Regions from separate parts of the Rummeliibacillus sp. BSL5 genome, predicted to be linked through region 3. Evidence: riboswitches for the same ligand, from Rfam matches in the RefSeq annotation. Region 3 holds a riboswitch; each other region holds the start of a gene.
What was found. A riboswitch is a leader RNA that binds a small molecule or an ion and turns the genes downstream of it on or off. The one in region 3 is predicted to bind lysine.
Positions count from the first base shown of each region.

Region 1: another riboswitch for lysine. It lies ahead of dapA (4-hydroxy-tetrahydrodipicolinate synthase); the one in region 3 lies ahead of RCJ93_RS15795 (amino acid permease).
Region 2: another riboswitch for lysine. It lies ahead of RCJ93_RS14025 (transporter substrate-binding domain-containing protein); the one in region 3 lies ahead of RCJ93_RS15795 (amino acid permease).

Region 1 covers NZ_JAVGCV010000003.1:77,481-84,766, forward strand. The annotation lists gene RCJ93_RS12060 (NADH dehydrogenase subunit 5) at 1-981, opposite strand, end outside; gene RCJ93_RS12065 (NADH-dependent flavin oxidoreductase) at 1,257-2,363, opposite strand; gene RCJ93_RS12070 (D-glycero-alpha-D-manno-heptose-1,7-bisphosphate 7-phosphatase) at 2,502-3,023, opposite strand; gene RCJ93_RS12075 (YsnF/AvaK domain-containing protein) at 3,192-4,220, shown strand; lysine riboswitch at 4,308-4,488, shown strand; gene dapA (4-hydroxy-tetrahydrodipicolinate synthase) at 4,603-5,499, shown strand; gene RCJ93_RS12085 (cupin domain-containing protein) at 5,561-6,088, shown strand; gene RCJ93_RS12090 (hypothetical protein) at 6,245-7,286, opposite strand, start outside.
Region 2 covers NZ_JAVGCV010000005.1:88,200-95,485, reverse strand. The annotation lists gene ldmS (L-aspartate--L-methionine ligase LdmS) at 1-559, shown strand, start outside; gene RCJ93_RS14030 (hypothetical protein) at 751-2,205, shown strand; lysine riboswitch at 2,302-2,488, shown strand; gene RCJ93_RS14025 (transporter substrate-binding domain-containing protein) at 2,592-3,443, shown strand; gene RCJ93_RS14020 (amino acid ABC transporter permease) at 3,608-4,354, shown strand; gene RCJ93_RS14015 (amino acid ABC transporter ATP-binding protein) at 4,375-5,103, shown strand; gene RCJ93_RS14010 (ATP-binding protein) at 5,391-6,617, shown strand; gene RCJ93_RS14005 (response regulator) at 6,614-7,286, shown strand, end outside.
Region 3 covers NZ_JAVGCV010000009.1:1,991-9,276, reverse strand. The annotation lists gene RCJ93_RS15810 (catalase) at 1-722, opposite strand, end outside; gene RCJ93_RS15805 (nitric oxide synthase oxygenase) at 1,236-2,315, shown strand; gene RCJ93_RS15800 (CynX/NimT family MFS transporter) at 2,366-3,580, opposite strand; lysine riboswitch at 3,775-3,954, shown strand; gene RCJ93_RS15795 (amino acid permease) at 4,095-5,606, shown strand; purine riboswitch at 5,811-5,912, shown strand; gene RCJ93_RS15790 (xanthine phosphoribosyltransferase) at 6,062-6,631, shown strand; gene RCJ93_RS15785 (nucleobase:cation symporter-2 family protein) at 6,645-7,286, shown strand, end outside.

The DNA of each region.
Region 1 (7,286 bases), on a different contig from region 3:
TTGCAAGAAAAGAGTAGATTTAAACAAGCCATGCAATACTGCATGTGTAATAGCTGCAAGATAGGCGCCTAGTGCACATTGCACCAGCATAAAACCCATTTGTGCTATTGTTGATCCCACCAACTGCCGTTTATAATCCACTTGCACAAGCATAATGCCTGTGCCGATTAAGACAGAAAGGCCTGCAATAACAAGCAAAATTATCTGCGCCAAGTCTCCATTAAACAATGGAGAAAAACGAGCAAGCATAATACTTCCCGCATTAACAATCCCAGCATGCATAACAGCTGAAATAGGTGTTGGTGTAACAACAGAATCAAGCAGCCAGCGATGTGTTGGCCATTGAGCAGCAGGAATGAGCGCTGACACAAGAAGCAATAAATTAATTCCTGTCTTTTCATAACTAGATAACAAACCTAATGTATCAGGGGTCAGTATAGTTGATAAACGCCATTCGCCTGTACTGTATGCTAACCAGAATAACGCAAGGCCCAGTGCCAGCAAACTAGCTAATAGATATCCGCGGGATACTTTTGCAGCATGCTGCGCTACCTTCCATTCCTTCCTTAATCCGATTAAGACAGTTAAACAAAATAGTGTTAGCCCCCATCCAATAAATAAAAGGCGAACATCATCAGATAACCATGCAAGGGCATCAGCTGAAGTAGTGATAGTCAAAAGTGCAAAGTACTTGCGGTACGACTTATCGCCTAGCAAGTAATGGACACAATATCGCTGAACGATTAATCCAATTGTCAAAACAAACAGAGACCAGAGCCATGATAATGAATCAAAATGTAATGCTCCTAGGAAATAATCTCCTTTAGAAAAAATAAGGCCTAATAAAGCGGCAATTGGTGCTAACGCCAGCATGCCGATATGAATGCGAATGAATCGAAGCGGGACTTGCGGATGCAGGATACACAATCCGCTCCCTAGAGAAAGTCCAAGAAAAATGAGAAACAATAGTGGCCACGACATCCAAAATCCCTCCTTTTTTTACATAAAAAAACCGACAATTTCATCATTTAAAAGGCGCAAGGCACTATTAAACAAAGAAATTATCGGTTTACTTTTAACGAACCCATCTCGAATGGGGATTAATCGTCTACCTTTAATATTCATTCTTCCATTTAGAAGAATACCGTATTATAGTTCCATCTTTTCAAATGGCCATATCGCTATAGCTATTTGCTAAAATGTTCTATAACTAATTCATTATTAGTAGCATACTATTTGTCAAAAATTCTGTCAAGTCAAGCCTTCATTCCAGGAATCCAATTTGGTCTTTTAAGCGCTTCCCACATCGGGTCAGGGATCGCTAATTCTTTCTGCATAGACATATCCATTTCTGTTCGGATCGATGAAGGATTTTCTTGCGCCTTTTGCACCCAATCCGGTTCAATTAATAATTCACGACCTAATGCAACAAGATCGACACCTGTCTCCAATGCTTTCACTGCATCGTCGAAACTATAAATGGAACCTACCCCAATCAATGCAGTACGGCCATTGATCGTTTCAATTAACAGTTGAACACGTGTCTTTTCTTTGTCGCCAGTAAAACGATGCGGCTTCGTAAAGAATTCCATATGTGATACATGCAGATAATCCAGCCCTTCTGCAGCCAAAGCATCTACAAGTTGGATCGTATCATCCATTGTAATCCCGTTTTCTTCAGGTTCTTCAGGTGAGAAGCGATAGCCAATGATAAAGGCTTCTTTGGCATGCTTTTTAGCCACTTGTTTTACTTCACGCAGAACCTCTAATGGAAAGCGCATACGGTTCTCAATTACTCCACCATATTCATCTGTTCTTTTATTCGTGTGGGCAGAGAAAAATTGTTGCAATAAGTATGTGTTCGCCCCATGAATCTCAACGCCGTCATAGCCTGCTTCAATCGCACGACGCGTTGTTTCGCCATAGGCTTTGATTGCTTCTTTTACTTCTTCCGTTGTCATTGGTCTTGGTGTTGCATTGTCTGGAAAAGCGACATCGCTTGCACTCACGATTTCGCCATTCGGCACCTCTTCAGGAATAGAGCGTCTGCCACCATGGAAAATTTGAAGTACTGCTTTTGCTCCTCCAGCATGAATCACATTAGCCACGCGTTTTAGACTAGGGATAAACTTGTCATCATATCCAGCAAACTGTCTTGGAAAACCTTTGCCGTTTTCTAAGACATGCGTGCAAGCTGTCACAATCATACCGACACCTTTTGAACGGCGGTCATAATAAGCAACCTCCGCGTCTGTAACGGTACCATCGTCATTACCAGAGTAGTTCGTCATAGGTGCCATTACCACTCGATTGCGCAATGTTACCCCGTTTTTCAATGTATATTCTTCAAATAAATCTGCCATACATATTGACCTCCTATTTTTCATTTCTTCACTAATTTATCGTATTCTGCAAGTAATCATGTGTCAAAGAATTGAAACTCCCTAGCAAAACAACTTTTGTACGTTCACGTTGTACAATAGGTACATTACAGATGCAAACTATTGATGTGCTATAATCCATTCTGCCGCTTCGCTCAGGTCATTACATACTGCATCGGCTAGTGGATCGCGTTCACCTAAATAAACTGTTTTCGTCCCTGCTTTCTTCCCCGCCATTATATCTGTATCCGTATCACCAACCATAAATGATTTTGATAAGTCAACTTCATATTTTGTTGCTAAGTCTTCAATTAACTTGCTATTAGGCTTTCGGCAAGCGCAACCAGCTTTTGGTTTATGTGGACAATAGACTGCCTCATCCACCTGAGCTCCCTGTTTCTTTAACTCCTCAATCATATGCAAGTGGATTTTTTTCAATTCCGATTCTTTCATATATCCAAGACCTACACCGCCCTGATTGGTGACCACAAACACAAAATCAAAATAAGCATTCAATTTTTTTATGGCTTCGGGAACACCCGGTAAGAAATACAAATCTTTCGGTTTGTTCACAAACTTTACCCTATTGGTTAGTACCTCATTAATGACCCCATCACGATCTAAAAATACGGCTTTTTTCATATATATAAGCACCTTTCTTTAGCGTTTATCTTCTTCATCATTGTCACATTTTACTAATTCTAAAACAAACATTCTTTTATGCTTAAGCGTTTCGTTGAAAGAGATTCGGGTATATTTATGTTGTAATCACATATCAAAAAAATGAAACAAATAATGGAGGTAATACACATGGATAAAAAAGTATTAGGAATTTATAACTCAAGCGCGGAAGTGATTAAAGCTATTGATGAATATCGTCAAAAAGGATATGCAACTGACGATTTCTCAATTGCACTTAATACAACAAACTTCCCTTCTGCTCCATCAGTCGTAAAAAATGAAACAGGCGTACTAACAGAAGATGTCGGCGGTCGCAATATGGAAGAAGATGAAGGTTTCTTCGATCGCCTAGCAGCAGTATTTAAAGGTGATTTCCACACAGATGTGGACCATGCATCTTATTACGAATATTTCTTAACACTTGGCTTTGATGAAGAATCTGCTCGTCGCTACGAACGCGATATTAACGATGGCCGTATTCTACTTTTAGCAAACAAAGAAGATGATGCCCTTTTAGGCACTGCTGACCCACTAACACCAGTAGACAACCAAGAGGCAAATGTAGGTCTTGATACCACAGTAGCTACTAATGATACAGTGGATGTTAATAATACAGTGGCAGATGAGCAAACATTAAAATTGCGCAAAGAACAACTTGATGTTGAAAAAGACCAAGTACAAACTGGTGAGGTTGAAGTTCACAAAGATGTTGTGGAAGAACCACAAACAGTCAATGTACCTGTCACACACGATGAAGTATATGTGGAAAGACGAAAAGTTACCGATGAAGCAGCTGCCACTACAGATGCTTATGCTCCAATGGGCGAAGACGACACAATCCGTATTCCAATCGTCGAAGAACAAATTGAAGTGACTAAAAGACCAGTGGTAAACGAAGAAGTAGTCATTGGTAAAAAACAAGTGACCGAAACAGAACAAGTCACTGATAATCTAAAACGCGAGGAAGCACGCATTGAAACGACTGGTGATGCTTCTGTCACAGATAGCGATGTAGATGCGGCAAATCGTGGTGCTATTACAGAGCAAGAATTGTACGATCCTGCAAATCAAAACGATAATGACCTTAAAAAGAACAATCTTGATGATACGCTTACAGCTGGCAATATGAATGCCGATATTAAAAACAGAGAAATATAATAATATTTGGCTTTCTATCTTGTAAAAGCATAGCTAGACTGCTATACTTTCTGTAATTGAATATTCACTTATTTCAATATCTTTTGAAATAAGGATAGAGGCGCAAAAACCATGAGTAAGCTGCAAGAGGATGATGAGATCCGACTACTGCAGTGGAAAGGGGAATTTGCCGAAGCTTAGAGAAACTCATATTTCTCTATTGCTGGGCCTGTTGTTGAATAAACACAGGACTGTCATGTAGGAAACTATATGGAGGGCTATCGTACGCATGGAGATGACTTTATGAATTCTCGCAGCAACGTAGTCACATCACGTTGCTGCTTTTTTTGCGTTATTTTCTATACTGCCCTTCTCCAAAAAATGAAAAGGAAGTGGAGAAGCAATGAATTTTGGAAGAATTATAACGGCGATGGTGACCCCATTTGACCAACAAGGAAATATTGACTTTAGAGCTACTCGTGAGCTGATTAATTATCTTATCGAAAACGGCTCAGATGGCATTGTGGTAGCTGGCACTACAGGTGAATCCCCTACACTCACAACGGCAGAAAAAATTAGTTTATTTCAATTTGTCGTAGATGAAGTAAACCATAGGGTTCCTGTTATTGCAGGCACCGGATCTAATAATACAAGGGCATCCATTGAACTGACTAAATCTGCTGAACATACTGGTGTGGATGGAATCATGCTTGTTGCACCTTACTATAATAAACCATCACAAGAAGGTCTTTATCAGCACTTCAAAGCAATTGCGGATTCAACGCAGCTACCAATCATTCTCTACAATATCCCTGGAAGAAGTGTTGTCAATCTAACCGTTGAAACAGTCACTCGCCTTGCCGCGATTAATAACATCGTGTCCATTAAAGATGCGAGCGGAAATTTGGATGCAATGGCTGAACTCATTACGCAAACACCCAATGATTTCAGTGTCTATACAGGAGAAGACCATTTAACACTGCCATCTTTATCGATTGGCGCTACTGGCGTTATTTCTGTATCTTCCCATATTATTGGAAATGAAATGCAAGCGATGATGGAAAAGTTTAAAAACGGGAATGTGATGGAAGCTGCGGTAGATCATCGTAGGCTTCTCCCTATATTCAAAGGACTATTTAGCGCACCTAACCCTTGCCCTGTAAAAGCCGGACTGAATCTGAGAGGAATAGCAGTAGGCGGTGTACGTTTGCCTTTAATACCCCTTAATGAAGAAGAAACTACTGAGTTGCAGCATCTATTGCAGACTGTATGTAAAGAAGACACAGCTTTAAAAAGTTAATTTAAAATAGGCACCAAAGTTCCGCGAGAAGCGTACAGTATAGTAAAAAAGGAATGATGTTTTGTATCACTATCATTGTCCATCTTGCGGAACAACCCACGGCTATTATCCGAATAGCCCCTCCCCTTACCAGTTTCAAAATCAATACCAGCAAACCTACCAAAGTCCGAATAGTGTTTATTTAAGAGATTATGGTCCAGCACCTTTTGCTATCAATATAGACACAGCAACAAAACAAAACACAAACTACCGCACAGCGCTATGGACCGGTGAGCATTTGCAGCTTACTCTGATGAGCATTCCAGTCGGAGGAGATATTGGTTTGGAGATTCACCCGCATACGGACCAGTTTATTCGCATTGAAGAAGGCGAAGGCCTTGTACAAATGGGTAAGAATAAACAGTTCTTAGACTTCCAGCAACCAGTGCGGGATGATTATGTCTTTTTCGTTCCAGCTGGCACATGGCATAATCTGACCAATACAGGCAACAAGCCAATCAAGCTGTATTCAATCTATGCTCCTCCTAACCATCCACGCGGCACGGTCCATCAAACCAAAGCAATCGCCGAAGCGGAGGAACCTCAATAAATAATCATTAAAAAAAGCAGCCTCCTCCTTAAGGACGGTTGCTTTTTTTTAGATAAAGGATGTTTGTACCGTCAACTCTCCTTCTTTTAAATTTGAACAAAAGAAAGGAGAATCTTTTTAATCAAGATTCTCCTTTTCTACTATTATAGAAGTCGCTTATTTCAATGTAGCTGTAATGGTAATAGAAGGATCGTCCATGGATATGCTATAACGTCCTTTCTTTACCGTATAGACAAATTCACGCGGCTTGTCCCCAGTATCGAATGGTACATGTTTAATTAGTTTATGATTTTGATCATAAAAACGCATTTTATTATTACCATATTGAGTATGATTTGACGTTAATACAAATTTAAATTTCGTATCTTTTTCAACGTTCAGCGTATAAAAACGATTGTTTTGATTCGGTTCATTCATTTTTAATTGTGGTGACGTTTCATAGTAAATGCCCACATGCCCTGGAACTCCTTTTTTTGTAGATGTCATCGATAATGAATACTTGCCATTTGGCGCATTGGTTGAGAAAAATGTTCTCGAAATTTTAACGACTGGATATGTTTCACCTGTTTCTTTATTCGTCAGTATCAGATTTTCAATCGGCGATTCAAATGAATTTTCGTTTTCTAGTGCATACAGCATGATATGTTTATCAGTTGTTAGGTTAAGATCAACGGATGGTGTAGAATGTTGATAGTACGGCAATTCCACTGCTCCATCTCTACCAGGAAGAAGTTCAGCCATAGTCGTATAGTTATATATTTTTTGATACAGTTTGAAATGGTACGGTGCATTCGGTTCCCCTTGCACTGCCACATAGCGCATACCTTTTTCGAGATAACGTAATTTTTCCGGTACTTCTTCATCCACATCGTTGATTTTTTCTTTTGCGTCACTCATCCAAAAAACCTGATTTGGCACATCTGCATTTCCAGTAAAGTAATAGTTTCCTTCTACTTGATCAACATTGATAGCATAGTATGCAAAGCCCTTGTCATCAAAAGTCCCTGTTGCTTCTTCATTCACAGCTAGTGGTTCATATGTTGCTGTGGCAGAAGGTTGATCAAACGATATTTTTTCATTAAGTTCAGCGAAGCCTGCGATAAGTTCTTTTTCTAAAGCATCCGTGTTGATTGTTTCTTGTTGCTGTGCTGCTTCTTTTACAAGTGCACGTCGTGAAACTTTGCTATCTCGCAGTACT
Region 2 (7,286 bases), on a different contig from region 3:
GTGTCTTGATATAGAAGTGAATTATTGCTGCCAGTACCTTTATTCAGAAGAAACTGGTATCCAATTCATCGGTGCATCGAAGCAAATTACAGATGACAACGGAATATACAGTGGAAATATACTAGTAGAGAATGTACCAGAAGAAATCATTCAGGCAGGTCGCGAAATTATGGAATGCGGTGTAGAAAAAGGGTTTATCGGTGTAGCGGGATTTGACCTTGTTATTACAAAGGATGGCCAAGTGAAAGCTATCGATTTGAACTTTAGACAAAATGGTTCTACATCCATGTTATTACTACACGAACAACTTGGAAAGCCAGTAAACAAGTTTTTAGCCTACCGATCAAATGACCAACGAGATGCATTCTATACAGCGATAAAAGAGTATGTTGAAAAAGGCGTACTATTCCCATTAGCCTACTATGATGGAGATTATTTCGAGCAAAAAAAACCATCTAGATTTACCGGAGTCTGGTATGCAGATTCAATCGAAGAGATTGAACGGTATGAAAAAGAGCTTATGGAAAAAAGTGTTTTAGAAAACGGACCAGAGGATTAATTCCTCTGGCTTTTTTTTGATTTGTTTAAGCCCAAATGTATTATTTATGGTAGAATTTTTTAGTAGTAGCACTGTAAAATTAACAAAGAAGATACTACTTTTAGTAGAAAGAGCACTTTTATTATAGATGAACAATACTAACCACTTAATAATTAGATATAGAAAATTAAATGAATATGGGGAGAAAACCAATGAAGAGCTGGGAATTTATATTACGCGATTATATGATTGGGCGTCCGGTCATTGCTATTCAGTACGATGAGGACGATCCGACAGTTGGAGAAATTGTAGACTTAAATAGAGAGTTGCCTTATGGGCAAATCGAAGTAACAGAAGACGGAAAATTAGCATCACTTTTAATTGAAATGGAAGACATCATGGAACACAATGATGTGTCACTTGATGAGTATGAAGAATTAACACAAGAGGATTTGATGGGAATTGCGGAAGATTTTATAGATGAATTCTATCAAAAAGAACTTACTTTCCGCAGTATTTCTGAATGGAATGGTGAATCATACTTGTTAACGTTTGAAGCAAAGGATGTTGCACTAAATCTATTCTTGCCTAATTCAGGTGTGACGCTAGAAATAAATAAACAAGGTTTTATCCTGTCGGCTACCTTTAATCAGTCGTATTATCAGCTAGCCTATCCTGATATTCAGATTTCTGCTGAAGATGCTAGGGAAATTCTTTTTGAACAACCGCTTGTCGAACTTGCGATTGCAGACTTGAATGGGGAATTACAGCTTCTCTACAAACCAAAAAGTGGCACTTTTAGAGTACATGTAGACGGTAGTCTCCAATACGAAGAGGATTTTATGGAATATGGGGAGCAAAATGCTAATTCCTTTGAGCCCGTTACAGTAACCGAGAGTGTAAAAACATTGCTTGGTGTAACTGATGATATGCAATTGATTGAGGACGGAGCAAATCGTTTTTGGTATATAGGCAATTCGAAAAACACCGATGAAGAAGAACCTGTTATTAAAATTGAAAACATAGATTCTATGTTTATGGAATACGAATCGCTGGTAGAGTGGGAAGAGCAGAAAGAAGAACTGCCAGAAGCTACATTAGCTAATAAAGCAAAAATGTTCCTAGAGGCGATTGTGGGCGATGTCCATGAAAAGTACCTGTTAGAAGTACAGCAAGGGGAAATGGAATATTCGTCATATGGCATAATAACAGAAGAAGACTTGTCAGAAGAGGAACGACAATTCTTTGAAGAGTTGGAGTTAGAAGAAGATGATGAGTTTGACGAAAACTTTGACTTTGAGCCATACACAACATTTTCATTTATAAGACAGCATAAGGGTGTCCTATTAAGTGATTACACCATTCATATCAATGTAGGGAAATATACGGGGATTATTCGTGAATGTTCGCTGCTGTTGCCAAACGAAGGGAAGTTAAATACCCTAGACATTGTACCAGTCCTGCCTTTAGAGGAAGCCGACGCTAAATTTAAAGAACAGCTGGAAATGCATCTTGCACGAACTGAGGTCAATGATGAAGAAGATGAAGACCTAATTATATATGATTTGACTTATGAAGCAGAATTTCCAGCTGGAAAAGAAATCATGGCTATTAATGCCATGAGCGGGGAAGTCTATTATGCAGAAGAAGAATATGAGGAAGATTGATGGCTAGAATCTTTTAAATTGTTGAAATATTATTGACATCCATTCCATCCCTATTGTAGACTGTTTAAAACATAACTAAATATAGCCTCACTTATACGGTGAGGTAGAGGCGCAGTATTTATTAGTTCTTAGTGGAGTTAGAGAAAGCGATGAGTCTAAGAAGAAGGAAATATTGCCGAAGTGTGTAACAAGTTTCTCATTGTTGCATGCTGGGTCTGCAGTGAATAACTGCAGGACTGTCTCAATAAATTTCTATGGTTTATTGAGTTGTGCTATCTCAAATTGGGATATAAGTAGAGGATTTAGGACTAGAATTACGTAGCCCTGAGTTCAACTCAGGTCTATAATTCTAGTCTTTTTTATTTAGAAAAAAGGGAGAGATCAATATGAAAAAAATAGGAACACTGTTATCAAGCATGTTACTAATTGCTGTGCTAATTCTAACAGGGTGCAGTTCTAAAGAATCTGGTGATACAAAGTCTTCAGGCAGCAAAGGAAGCGACACATTTACAGTCGGCATGGAAGCAGGTTATCCGCCGTTTAACTGGACGCAAGGTGACGATTCTAATGGTGCGGTTGCCATTCAAGGGAACGCTGAATATGCAGGTGGATATGATGTTCAAATTGCCAAAAAAATTGCAGATGGCTTAGGAAAAAAACTTGTCATTTCTAAAATGGAATGGGACGGTTTAGTGCCAGCTTTAGCTTCAGGTAAGATAGATGCGATTATTGCAGGGATGTCTCCTACTGAAGAACGCAAAAAGACAATCGACTTCTCTGACAATTACTATACATCTCATCTAGTGATGGTCGTTAAAAAAGGAAGTAAATATGAAAATGCTACTTCAATTGAAGACTTTAAAGGGGCAAGAGTAACAGCTCAATTAAATACATTCCACTATACAGTTATTGATCAAATTCCAGGCGTGAAAAAACAAACAGCAACGGATAATTTCTCCGCTATGCGCGTGGCTTTACAAGCAGGCAAGATGGATGCATATGTTTCAGAGAAACCAGAAGCAGTATCAGCAACTTCAGCCAATGATCAATTTAAAATGGTTGAATTTAGCGACGGCAAAGGATTTAAAACAGCCGCGGAAGATACACAAACAGCAGTGGGTATACCGAAAGATAGCAAATTAACAAAGAAAATCAATGAAATACTAAAAGGCATCTCAGAAGAAGAGCGTACAAAAATGATGGATGATGCCATTAAACAACAACCAGCAGCCAAATAATGCAAAAGTTCACTTAGTGAAAGTGCTCTTCAGCTTTCACTAGCTTTGCATCAATCGCGCTTTAACATGTAATATTTACGCCTAAAGGATACGGCATGTATTAAAGCTTTGTTATAGGAGAGACATAAGCATCTGTTAAGGCGCTGTTTGGAGGAGGAAAATAGATGAGTTTAGAATGGTTTATAGAGATTATCGTCAATAACTGGCCAATGTTTTTAAGAGGCGCATGGATGACGTTGCTCATTGCGACAGTTGGTACAATTTTTGGCGCCTTAATTGGCTTAATCATCGGTATTATTCATACAATCCCGAAAAGCAAAAGTAGAATTAAAAGAGTATTTTTAAAATGCGTAAGCATCATTTTATCGGTATATGTGGAATTTTTCCGCGGAACCCCAATGATTGTGCAGGCGATGGTTGTTTACTTTGGTTCTGACCTGATATTTCACATTGATATGAACCGTACATTTGCGGCAATGTTCATTGTTTCTCTCAATACAGGGGCTTACATGGCAGAAATCGTACGAGGTGGCATTATTAGCATCGACAATGGACAATTTGAAGCAGCACGCGCGATTGGTATGAATCATTGGAAAACGATGGTGCATGTCGTTTTGCCACAGGTAATGCGCAATATTTTGCCAGCTACAAGCAATCAATACATTATGAATATTAAAGATACATCAGTGTTAAATGTGATCGGTGTTACCGAATTATTCTTCCAAACGAAGACGATTGCAGGAAATAACTTCCGCTACTTTGAGTCATTCTTTGTCGCCTGTATCATTTATCTGATTATGACTATTATAGTGACACAAATATTGAGATATTTCGAAAGAAAACTTGCCGGCAATGCAACATATCAGCTAATAGATAATCAAGAAATGCTGAGCGGACAGAAGGCATCATAATAACAAAGGAGAGGGATTCTATGGAAAACATTATCGATATCATGCATCTCAATAAATCCTTTGGATCACATGAGGTATTAAGAGATATTAACTTTTCTGTTAAGGAGGGTGAAGTAGTTTGTGTGATTGGCTCTTCGGGCTCAGGGAAATCAACACTGCTGCGCTGTATTAACTTGCTTGAATCGCCCACTGGCGGAAAGATTTTATATAAAGGACAGGATATACTGGACCAAGAGCATAATTTAAATACATACCGTACTCACCTCGGCATGGTATTCCAGCAATTTAATCTGTTTAATAACTGTGATGTATTAAGCAATTGTATGGTAGGACCAATAAAAGTATTAAAGCGGCCAAAGGAAGAAGCGAAGGAAGTGGCGATGAAATATTTAAAGGTTGTCGGGATGGATCGTTACAAAAATGCTCGTCCCCATCAGCTTTCAGGTGGCCAAAAACAACGTGTAGCCATTGCCAGAGCCCTCTCTATGCAGCCTGATGCGCTACTGTTTGACGAACCGACATCTGCCTTAGACCCTGAGATGGTAGGAGAAGTCTTGAAAGTGATGAAAGAGCTGGCGAATCTAGGTTTAACAATGATTATAGTGACACATGAAATGGAATTTGCAAGGGAAGTTTCCGATCGTATTGTCTTTATGGATCAAGGTGTTATCGTAGAAGATGGCAAGCCAGAAGAGGTATTTAATCAACCTAAGAATGAGCGTACAAGGGCATTTTTGCAAAGAGCATAACAAAATACAGGGAACTATTAAATGGTTTCTCGAAATCTCAAATGATTTTCAGCACACCTATTCATTTTTCATAAAAGCTCATTGATCAAATGAGCTAACAGTTAGACGATATCCACGCCCTTAGTAGCGTGGATATCGTCTTTTGTTTTTTATATGACTTATAAGTTTCACCGTATTTTTTCATTCTAGTGCAATCATGGTAATATAAAGAGAATATATTATCTGATTGGAGGGGAATCTCCATAGGCATTAGTCAAAAAAATTGGTTGAAGTCGGAAACGATATGGATGTTATTGATCGCTGTTTTAACAGCTGTCAGTAGCGAAATTAAACTCTCTCCCTTTCAAGGCGAACCGTTTCGCTTTGGAGTAGGCAGTATAACTTTCTTAGTGCTTCTGTTAGCTCGGAAACCAAAGTCCGTTTTAAAAACAGGTATTATAACGGGGACAACCGTAGTTCTTTTTCGTCTCATTATTTCAGTTATATTTTACAGTGGCACATGGGACAATAGCTTTCAAGAACATCTTCCTGCGTTTTTTTATTACTTCTTGTATGTTCTCCTTTTTCAATTCATAAAGCTGGAGAAATTTATTGATTCACCATTTAAATTAGGTTTAATCGCTACAGGCATTGAAATTGTGGCGAACACTGCGGAGCATTTGCTGAGATACCTTATGTCAGTTACCAATATAGGTATTTCTGATCTGCTCTTAATTGTGATGGTTGCTTTTTTAAGAAGCTTTTTTGTTGTGGGTATTTTTAGTTCAATCATTGCAATGGAAGAGAAAAAACGAGTAGGTGAACAACTATCACTCGACTCTGGCTTATACGTAGAAACGCTCTATTTGCAAAAAATGATGAATCATATCGAACAAATTATGGCTGATAGTTATGACTTTTATCGAACATTGAAAGCTGATAATCAAACAAACCTTAGCGTACGCGCGCTCCATATTTCCCAGGAAATCCATGAGGTGAAAAAGGATGCTCAAAGAATCTTTTCAGGCCTTTCAGACATATCTGTAGTGAAAACAAATGAGGAGTACTATTTATCGAATATTGTAGAATTTGTAGAAAAAGCAAATTTTAAATATAGCAGTATGTTAAATAAAAGAGTGGAACTCAAAACTACTCAGACGGTCGACTTTATCCTATCTCAGCAAAATCCTATTCTAGCCATTCTCAATAACTTAGTTGCAAATGCTGTGGAAGCAATCGAGGAATCTGGCATGATAAGCGTGTCTATATGGGCAGAAGGGAATATGATTCATTTTAAAGTGCAAGATAATGGGACTGGCATTAAAGAAGAAGATATGGATATTATCTTTGAACCGGGTTTTACAACAAAATACAATCAACAAGGCGTTGCGGCTACTGGTATTGGCCTTTCACATGTAAAAGAAATAATCAACATGCTTGAAGGAGAAATTAGGCTTGAAGATCAAGCAGACGGCACAGCCTTTCATATAAGGATTCCAAAGAAAAACATAGAAAAGAGGGTTGAGCAAAGATGAGATACTTTATAGTCGATGACGATGCGGCGAGCCGCCGTATGCTAAAGCAAATTATTTTGGAAGGAGATATGGGGGTCATTGTCGGTGAGGCGGATAGTGGTATTAGTGCTATAGAGTCGATTTTATCCAGTGACCCAGATTTTGTGCTGATTGATTTACTGATGCCTAATTTAGATGGTATTGAAACAATTGAACAATTGCGCAAACAAGGTTTTAAAGGATACTTTATTATGATATCTCAGGTGGAGAATAAAGAAATGGTGGGCCATGCATATGAAAAGGACATTGAATTTTTTATTCATAAACCAATCAACAAAATTGAAGTGCAGAGTATCCTTAAAAAAACGTCAGAGCGTTTTTTATTAAAGAAATCTCTATTGACCATCCGTAAATCACTCTTAAATTTCGAGGCAGAAACACGAGAAGAGTCACATCGAACGATTAAGGATGTGGTTTTCTCCATATTAAATGATATGGGAATCGTTGGTGAAGCAGGTAGCGATGATATTGTAGCCATCATTGAATTCTTAGTATCGAGAGAAGATAAGCCAAGGCAAATTCCTCCATTAAAAGACTTATATGAAGAATTGGCATGCCGAAAAAAATTAAGCAGCTCTGAAATTATTAAGGAAAGTAAAGCAATTGAGCAAAGAATTCGGCGTACGCTAG
Region 3 (7,286 bases):
TCACGGTCATTTGCAACTACTTCTGCTGCTTCTTGGTCAGTGTAGTTTTTGATTCCTTGTTGTGTTTCAAAGTGGAATTTAACATACACGCGCTCATTATTAGCATTAATCATTGAATACGTATGAGAACCAAAACCATGCATATGGCGGTAGTCAGTAGGAATTCCACGGTCGCCCATTACATATGTGATTTGGTGTAATGCTTCAGGAAGATTTGTCCAGAAGTCCCAGTTGTTATTCGCGGAACGCATATTTGTACGAGGGTCGCGTTTAACAGCATGGTTTAAATCAGGGAAATGCATGGCATCACGGAAGAAGAATACAGGTGTATTATTTCCGACTAAGTCCCAGTTACCTTGTTCGGTATAGAATTTTAATGCAAAACCACGGATATCGCGTTCTGCATCAGCAGCACCACGTTCACCGGCTACTGTTGAGAATCGAGCGAACATGTCTGTTTTCTTGCCAACTTCAGAGAAGATAGCTGCTTTTGTATATTTTGTAATATCGTGCGTTACAGTAAATGTTCCGAATGCACCTGATCCTTTTGCGTGCATACGGCGTTCAGGAATCACTTCACGGTTAAAGTTTGCTAGTTTTTCAATTAAATAAACATCTTGCAATAGAACTGGACCACGTTTGCCTGCTGTCATTGAATTTGTATTGCTTACGACAGGTGCACCAGCCGCAGTTGTTAATTTTTTATTTTGGTCGTTTGCCATTCATAATTCCCCCTTAAATCTATAGAATTATCTCTTCGAAAATAACTATAACAGAGTCATAGCTAAATGTAAATTATAATAATTATTTTTAAGGAATTTGTATCTTAAAGAATAGAATATAAATAATACGATGTTTGTCAATTAATTTGCTTCCTTAAATTGTGAAAAATAAAAGTTGATATTCAACGTTAAACGTTGCCAACAATACGGTTTGGATGTAATTTAAATGGTTTGAAAAACATATCTTATATGACTTCTTTAATTATGTTAACTGTATTAACAACTTCTTTATAATAATTACTATTATCATTGGGAGGCTGTGGATAGGTATAAATGAAAATATATATCTATTACTATACGCTATGAATACATTGCCAAATCTATTCCCTTTATCAACATTGAATATGTTAATGCTATTTCTCCAATTCTTTATAAATGAATATATAATCTACATATTTTTTCGCTGATTTTTTTGATTTATCATAGGGGTAATGACAGGTCGAGGAGGACATAATGGCCATAATAGATGAAGCAGTCGCTTTTTTGACTTTATATTATAAAGAGAATCATTTGCCGGATGAACAATTAGATCATCGTTTGAAAGAGGTACGTCAAGAAATTGAGGAAAATGGAAGTTATAATCATACTCCTGAAGAATTGAGCTACGGTGCTCAGGTTGCTTGGAGGAACAGCAATAAGTGTATAGGCAGGTTGTTTTGGAAAACCCTTCAGGTGAAGGATGAACGGGGCGTATTAGAAGAAGAAACTATTTTTCAAAAATTGATAAGTCATATTGAATATGCCTTTAATAATGGGAAGATCAAGCCTTGTATCACAATTTTTGAGCCCGGCCGTGTCCGTATTTGGAATCATCAATTGATACGCTATGCGGGTTATGAATGTGAAGATCAAACCATTGTAGGTGATGCGGATTCGGTTGCTTTTACAAATGAGTGCTTAAAACTTGGATGGAAAGGGAAGAGAAGGCAATTTGACGTGTTGCCTTTAGTTATTCAAGTTGATAATCGGCCACCTAAGTTCTTTGAGATTCCTTCTATATACATAAATGAAGTGGAAATCAGGCATCCAGAATATAGCTGGTTTTCTGAGTTGCATTTAAAGTGGTATGCAGTTCCTATCATTTCAAGTATGCCTCTTGAGATAGGGGGAGTCGTCTATACTGCCGCTCCTTTTAACGGTTGGTATATGGGAACGGAAATTGGTGCAAGAAATCTTGCAGACGAAAATCGTTATAATCAGCTTCCTTTAATTGCGAAGAAGATGGGCTTAGATATGCGATCAAACACAAACTTATGGCAAGATCGTGCACTAATAGAATTAAATGAAGCCGTTTTGTATTCTTTCCGGGAAGATGGTGTCAGTATTGTGGATCATCACACTGCAGCACAGCAATTTAAACGTTTTGAAATGAACGAAGAAGCGGAAAATAGAGATGTAACAGGCAATTGGACTTGGCTTATTCCGCCTCTATCACCGGCTTTAACGCATATTTTTCATAAACCGTATAAAAATAAAAAGAACTCGCCAGCGTATTCTTATCGGTCGTCACCTTTTAAGATATTGGAAGACTAGAGAATACAAATGAAAAAGCGCTCATTAGCTACAGGCTAATGGCGCTTTTGTTATTGTTCTTTCGTTACAAATCGGTCTTTAGCAGAAATGAATGCAAAGACGAACAAAAGGACTGTGACAATAAGATATAAGCTGTTAGCGGCATGCCAACTATGGAAGCTGTCATGGATAAAGCCATATAGTACAGGTCCTATCGCAGCTAGCAAATAACCGATGGATTGTGCAGTGCCTGAAAGCTCAGCTGCTTCTTGTGCGTTGCGAGAACGAAGGGAGAAAAGCATCATAGAAAGACTAAAGGATGCCCCTCCGGCGAATCCAATCATTAACATCCATAACAATGTAAGCTCTGTCCAATTCATAAATATACCTGCAAAGCCTGCAAAGTAAAACAGTGACAATAATGCAACGAGCGGCCTTTGGTCAGCTTTTTTACCTGCAAGAATCGGGGTTAAAAAAGTCATTGGCAATTGTGCTATCTGTAGAATAGAAAACATCCATCCCGCTTTGCTCGGGCTCATGCCTTGGGTTTCAAGCAGTCCTGGAATCCAAGTAGCCGTCGTATAAAACAACAGGGATTGTAGCCCCATCGTGAAGGTAATAGCCCATGTAAGAGGATACTTCCACATAGGTTTATTACGTTGAGAAGGTTCATTGCTGTTTATTACCTTCACATGATTCCGCAATTGTGGTAGCCATACTATGATAGCGAGAATGGCCAGAATACCCCAACAGGCAAGAGCTCCTTTCCATCCGATTGTTGTTTCTGCTATTGGATTGCTCACGCCTGCTGCTATACTGGCGGATAGGTTCATGGAAACAGAATAAAGTGCTGTTAACAATCCTACTTGAAGAGGAAACTTTAATTTAATAAGAGCAGGCAAGAGGACATTGCCAAATGAAATAGCAACTCCGATGATAATCGTTCCAAAGAATAAGAAAAAGACACTGCCCGCTGAACGCATTAAGATACCAATAGCCAAAAGTATTAAGGCTGATAACAATGTTCTTTCAAATCCAAAACGTCGTGAAATTTTAGGGACAAATGGTGAGACAACTGCAAATGCAAGCAAGGGGATAGTTGTAATCAATCCCGCCCACACATTTGATATAGTGAGCTCTTCTTTAATATCTGCAATAATAGGGCCAACAGCAGTGAGAGGGGATCGCAATGTTGTGGCGATAAAGATAATACCGAGCACTAAAAGCCATGTTTTTTTGTCCCATGACAGCTTCTTGTTTCGGTTCGTAGCTTGTTCTGAAGCCAAAGGAAATCCTCCTTTTGAATTTATAATAGATAATAAAAACGTACAGGAATCATTTTGCTTTATCAATATTTGTTTTACAAAACATGTCCACTTCTTTCTAAAATATAGTAATTTTCTATTTACCCTTGTAGTTATGTGCTTAATATATTACAATGTAGGTAACTTAAAACTATATATTGCATGCCTCATCCAATAGATGAGGTAGAGGTCGCGGTATTCATGAGTATAATCGACGAGGCGAGAAAGCGTTTAGGACTCGATTAAAAAGGGAATATTGCCGAAGTACAAGCAAGCTTTTTATTGCTAGTGCTGGGGCTGCTATCGAAAGGTGCAGAACTGTCACGCCAAAGTCGGCGTGTTGAGCTATCTTGATCAAGGTTGATGGGGAATTCGGACGCCATCTCAGTTATATATGTGATGGCTTTTTTATTTAAATTTTAGCTGTAATAGACAGCGGCGAAGAATACCTTCAGCTCGACCTTTTCTTGCAATGAAAAACGGAAAGAGGAGAGTTATGAATAGAGTAGAAACACATACAAATGCAGGAATACGAACAAACATTAAACATGATTCTCATTCAAATACACAACAGAAACTGAAACGCAGCTTAAAAAGTCGCCATATTTCCATGATTTCACTTGGCGGTACAATCGGTACAGGCCTACTTTTAGCAAGCGGCAACTCAGTTGCAGAAGCGGGTCCCGGAGGAGCACTGTTAGCTTATGGACTAATTGGTGTAATGGTATTTTTCCTTATGACAAGTTTAGGGGAAATGGCCGCTTATATGCCTGTATCAGGATCATTCAGCACATATGCTTCCAAATTTGTTGATCCTTCATTAGGATTCGCGCTTGGTTGGAATTATTGGTACAACTGGGCAGTAACGATTGCAGCTGAAATTTCAGCTGTAGCGATTGTTATGAAATATTGGTTCCCACACACACCTTCATTTATTTGGAGCGCTGCATTTCTTATAATTATCTTTACTTTAAACTTTTTGTCAGTAAAAAGTTTTGGTGAAAGCGAATATTGGTTTGCGCTTATCAAAGTAGCAACAATTATTATATTTATTATCATTAGTTTCTTAATGATTTTTGGTATTCTCGGCGGACATGCTCCTGTTGGATTTACTAATTTCTTTAAAGGCGACGCGCCTTTCCATGGTGGATTTTTTGCTACATTAGGCATTTTCTTAGCTGCAGGCTTCTCCTTCCAAGGGACAGAATTGCTTGGGATTACAGCTGGTGAAACGGAAAATCCAGAAAAAACAATCCCACAGGCTGTACGCTCGGTCTTTTGGCGAATTCTATTGTTTTATGTTTTAGCTATCTTAGCGATCGGCTTATTAATTCCTTATACGGATGCACGTTTAGCAAATAGCGATGACGTGGCAGTAAGTCCTTTTACATTAATATTTGAAAATGCAGGCATTGCCTTTGCTGCTTCTGTGATGAACGCAGTTATCCTTACAGCGATTCTTTCAGCCGGCAACTCAGGGTTATATGCAGCATCTCGTACATTACGTGAATTAGCAATGGAAGGTAATGCACCGAAGATTTTCAAAAAACTAAACAACCGCGGTGTTCCTGTTGCAGCACTTGTTTTAACAGTAGCAGTGGCTTGTTTATCCTTTTTGGCATCACTTTTTGGATCTGGTACAGTGTATATCTGGCTCTTAAATGCTTCTGGTATGTGCGGTTTCATTGCATGGCTTGGTATAGCGACCAGTCATTATCGTTTCCGAAAAGCATTTGTGGCACAGGGTCGTGATCTCTCAGAGTTGCCGTATCGCTCTAAATTTTTCCCATTTGGCCCGATTTTTGCCTTTGTCCTTTGTGCGATCGTTATCTTAGGGCAAAACTACACAGCGTTTACAGGCGACCATATTGATTGGTATGGCATCCTAGTATCCTATATTGGCTTGCCAATCTTCCTTATTATCTGGTTTGGCCATAAACTGAAATGTAAAACAAAGGTTGTACGTCTAGAAGAAGCAGATCTGACAACGAAACGCCAAGTACAATAATTTAAATCTTGAAAGCTAATCTATCAACGTTGGTAGATTAGCTTTTTTATTGTGAATTGAGCCAATTCGTTTAATATAATGTTCGCTTTTTAAATGTTTCTATCATAATAAATAATCTATTTATTCGGATTTGGGTTATTTACCAACACTTACAAAGAGAATTTATATTGAATTTTACGTTTTACATGCTATAATAAAGATAATCAAAATTACATAACATTCACTCATATAATAGCAGGAATATGGCCTGCAAGTTTCTACCAGATTACCGTAAATGATCTGACTATGAGAAGCAATCTAGTAAATAGTTTGTTCATTACTTTCTATTTGCTATTACTTTCGACAATAAGTCGAAGGACTTTGCTCCACTCGTAGATGATTGGATGTATTAGTTCTTCGGCTTTTTTGTACGCAAAAAAGCTGAGGTGCTAACGAAAAGAAGGGAGTTCCTCGTGTTGAAAGCACTTCAGGATAAAATCGTAAACGAAGGTAAAGTAATATCAGAGGGAGTTTTAAAAGTAGATTCTTTCTTAAATCATCAGATTGATCCACAATTGATGAAAAAAATTGGTCAAGAATTCGCGGAGCTTTATAAAAATGAAGGAATTACAAAAATATTAACAATCGAATCATCCGGCATAGCACCAGCTGTGATGGCTGGCCTTCTTTTAGAAGTGCCTGTAGTCTTTGCACGTAAAAGCAAATCGGTGACGTTGATTGATAACCTATATACAACTGAAGTATATTCATTCACTAAGAAAGTAACTAGCACGCTGACAGTTTCAAAAGATTACTTAACAGAAGATGATGTAGTACTTGTCATTGATGATTTCTTAGCTAATGGCGAAGCAGCTAAAGGCTTAATTCATCTTATCGAACAAGCAGGGGCAACTATTAGCGGTATCGGTATTGTTATCGAAAAAGGATTCCAACAAGGTGGTCAAGTTTTACGCGATAAAGGATATCGAGTGGATTCACTGGCGATTGTTTCATCATTAGAAAACAAAGAAATCCAATTTTCTTAGGAGGCGGCAAAGAATGAACAAAGCAAAACTTGCAACACTGGGCATTCAACACTTATTGGCGATGTATGCAGGTGCTATATTAGTGCCGCTTATAATTGGTGGGGCGTTAAAGTTTAATACAACACAACTAACGTACTTAGTTTCGATTGATATCATGATGTGTGGGATTGCTACATTATTGCAAGTTGCACGAGGCAAAGTATTTGGTATTGGCCTTCCTTTAGTGCTCGGGTGTACGTTTACAGCCGTTACACCTATTATTGGCATTGGCGACAAATATGGCCTTGGTTCAATTTATGGTGCGGTCATCACTTCAGGCTTAATTATTGTTTTGATTTCAGGTTTCTTTGGTAAACTGGTTAAATTCTTCCCGCCAGTTGTGACAGGTAGTGTTGTGACAATCATCGGGATTACATTAATTCCAGTAGCTATCAACAATGCGGGTGGTGGACAAGGAGCAGCTGATTTCGGATCTGCTTCTAACATTACACTTGCGTTTGGCACGCTTCTTGCGATTATCTTGTTATACCGATTCACAAATGGATTCTTTCGTTCGATTGCAATACTGATCGGGCTAGTACTTGGCACAATTGTGGCAGGTTTTATGGGTAAAGTTGACTTTACTCCTGTAAAAGAAGCAGCATGGGGCCAAATC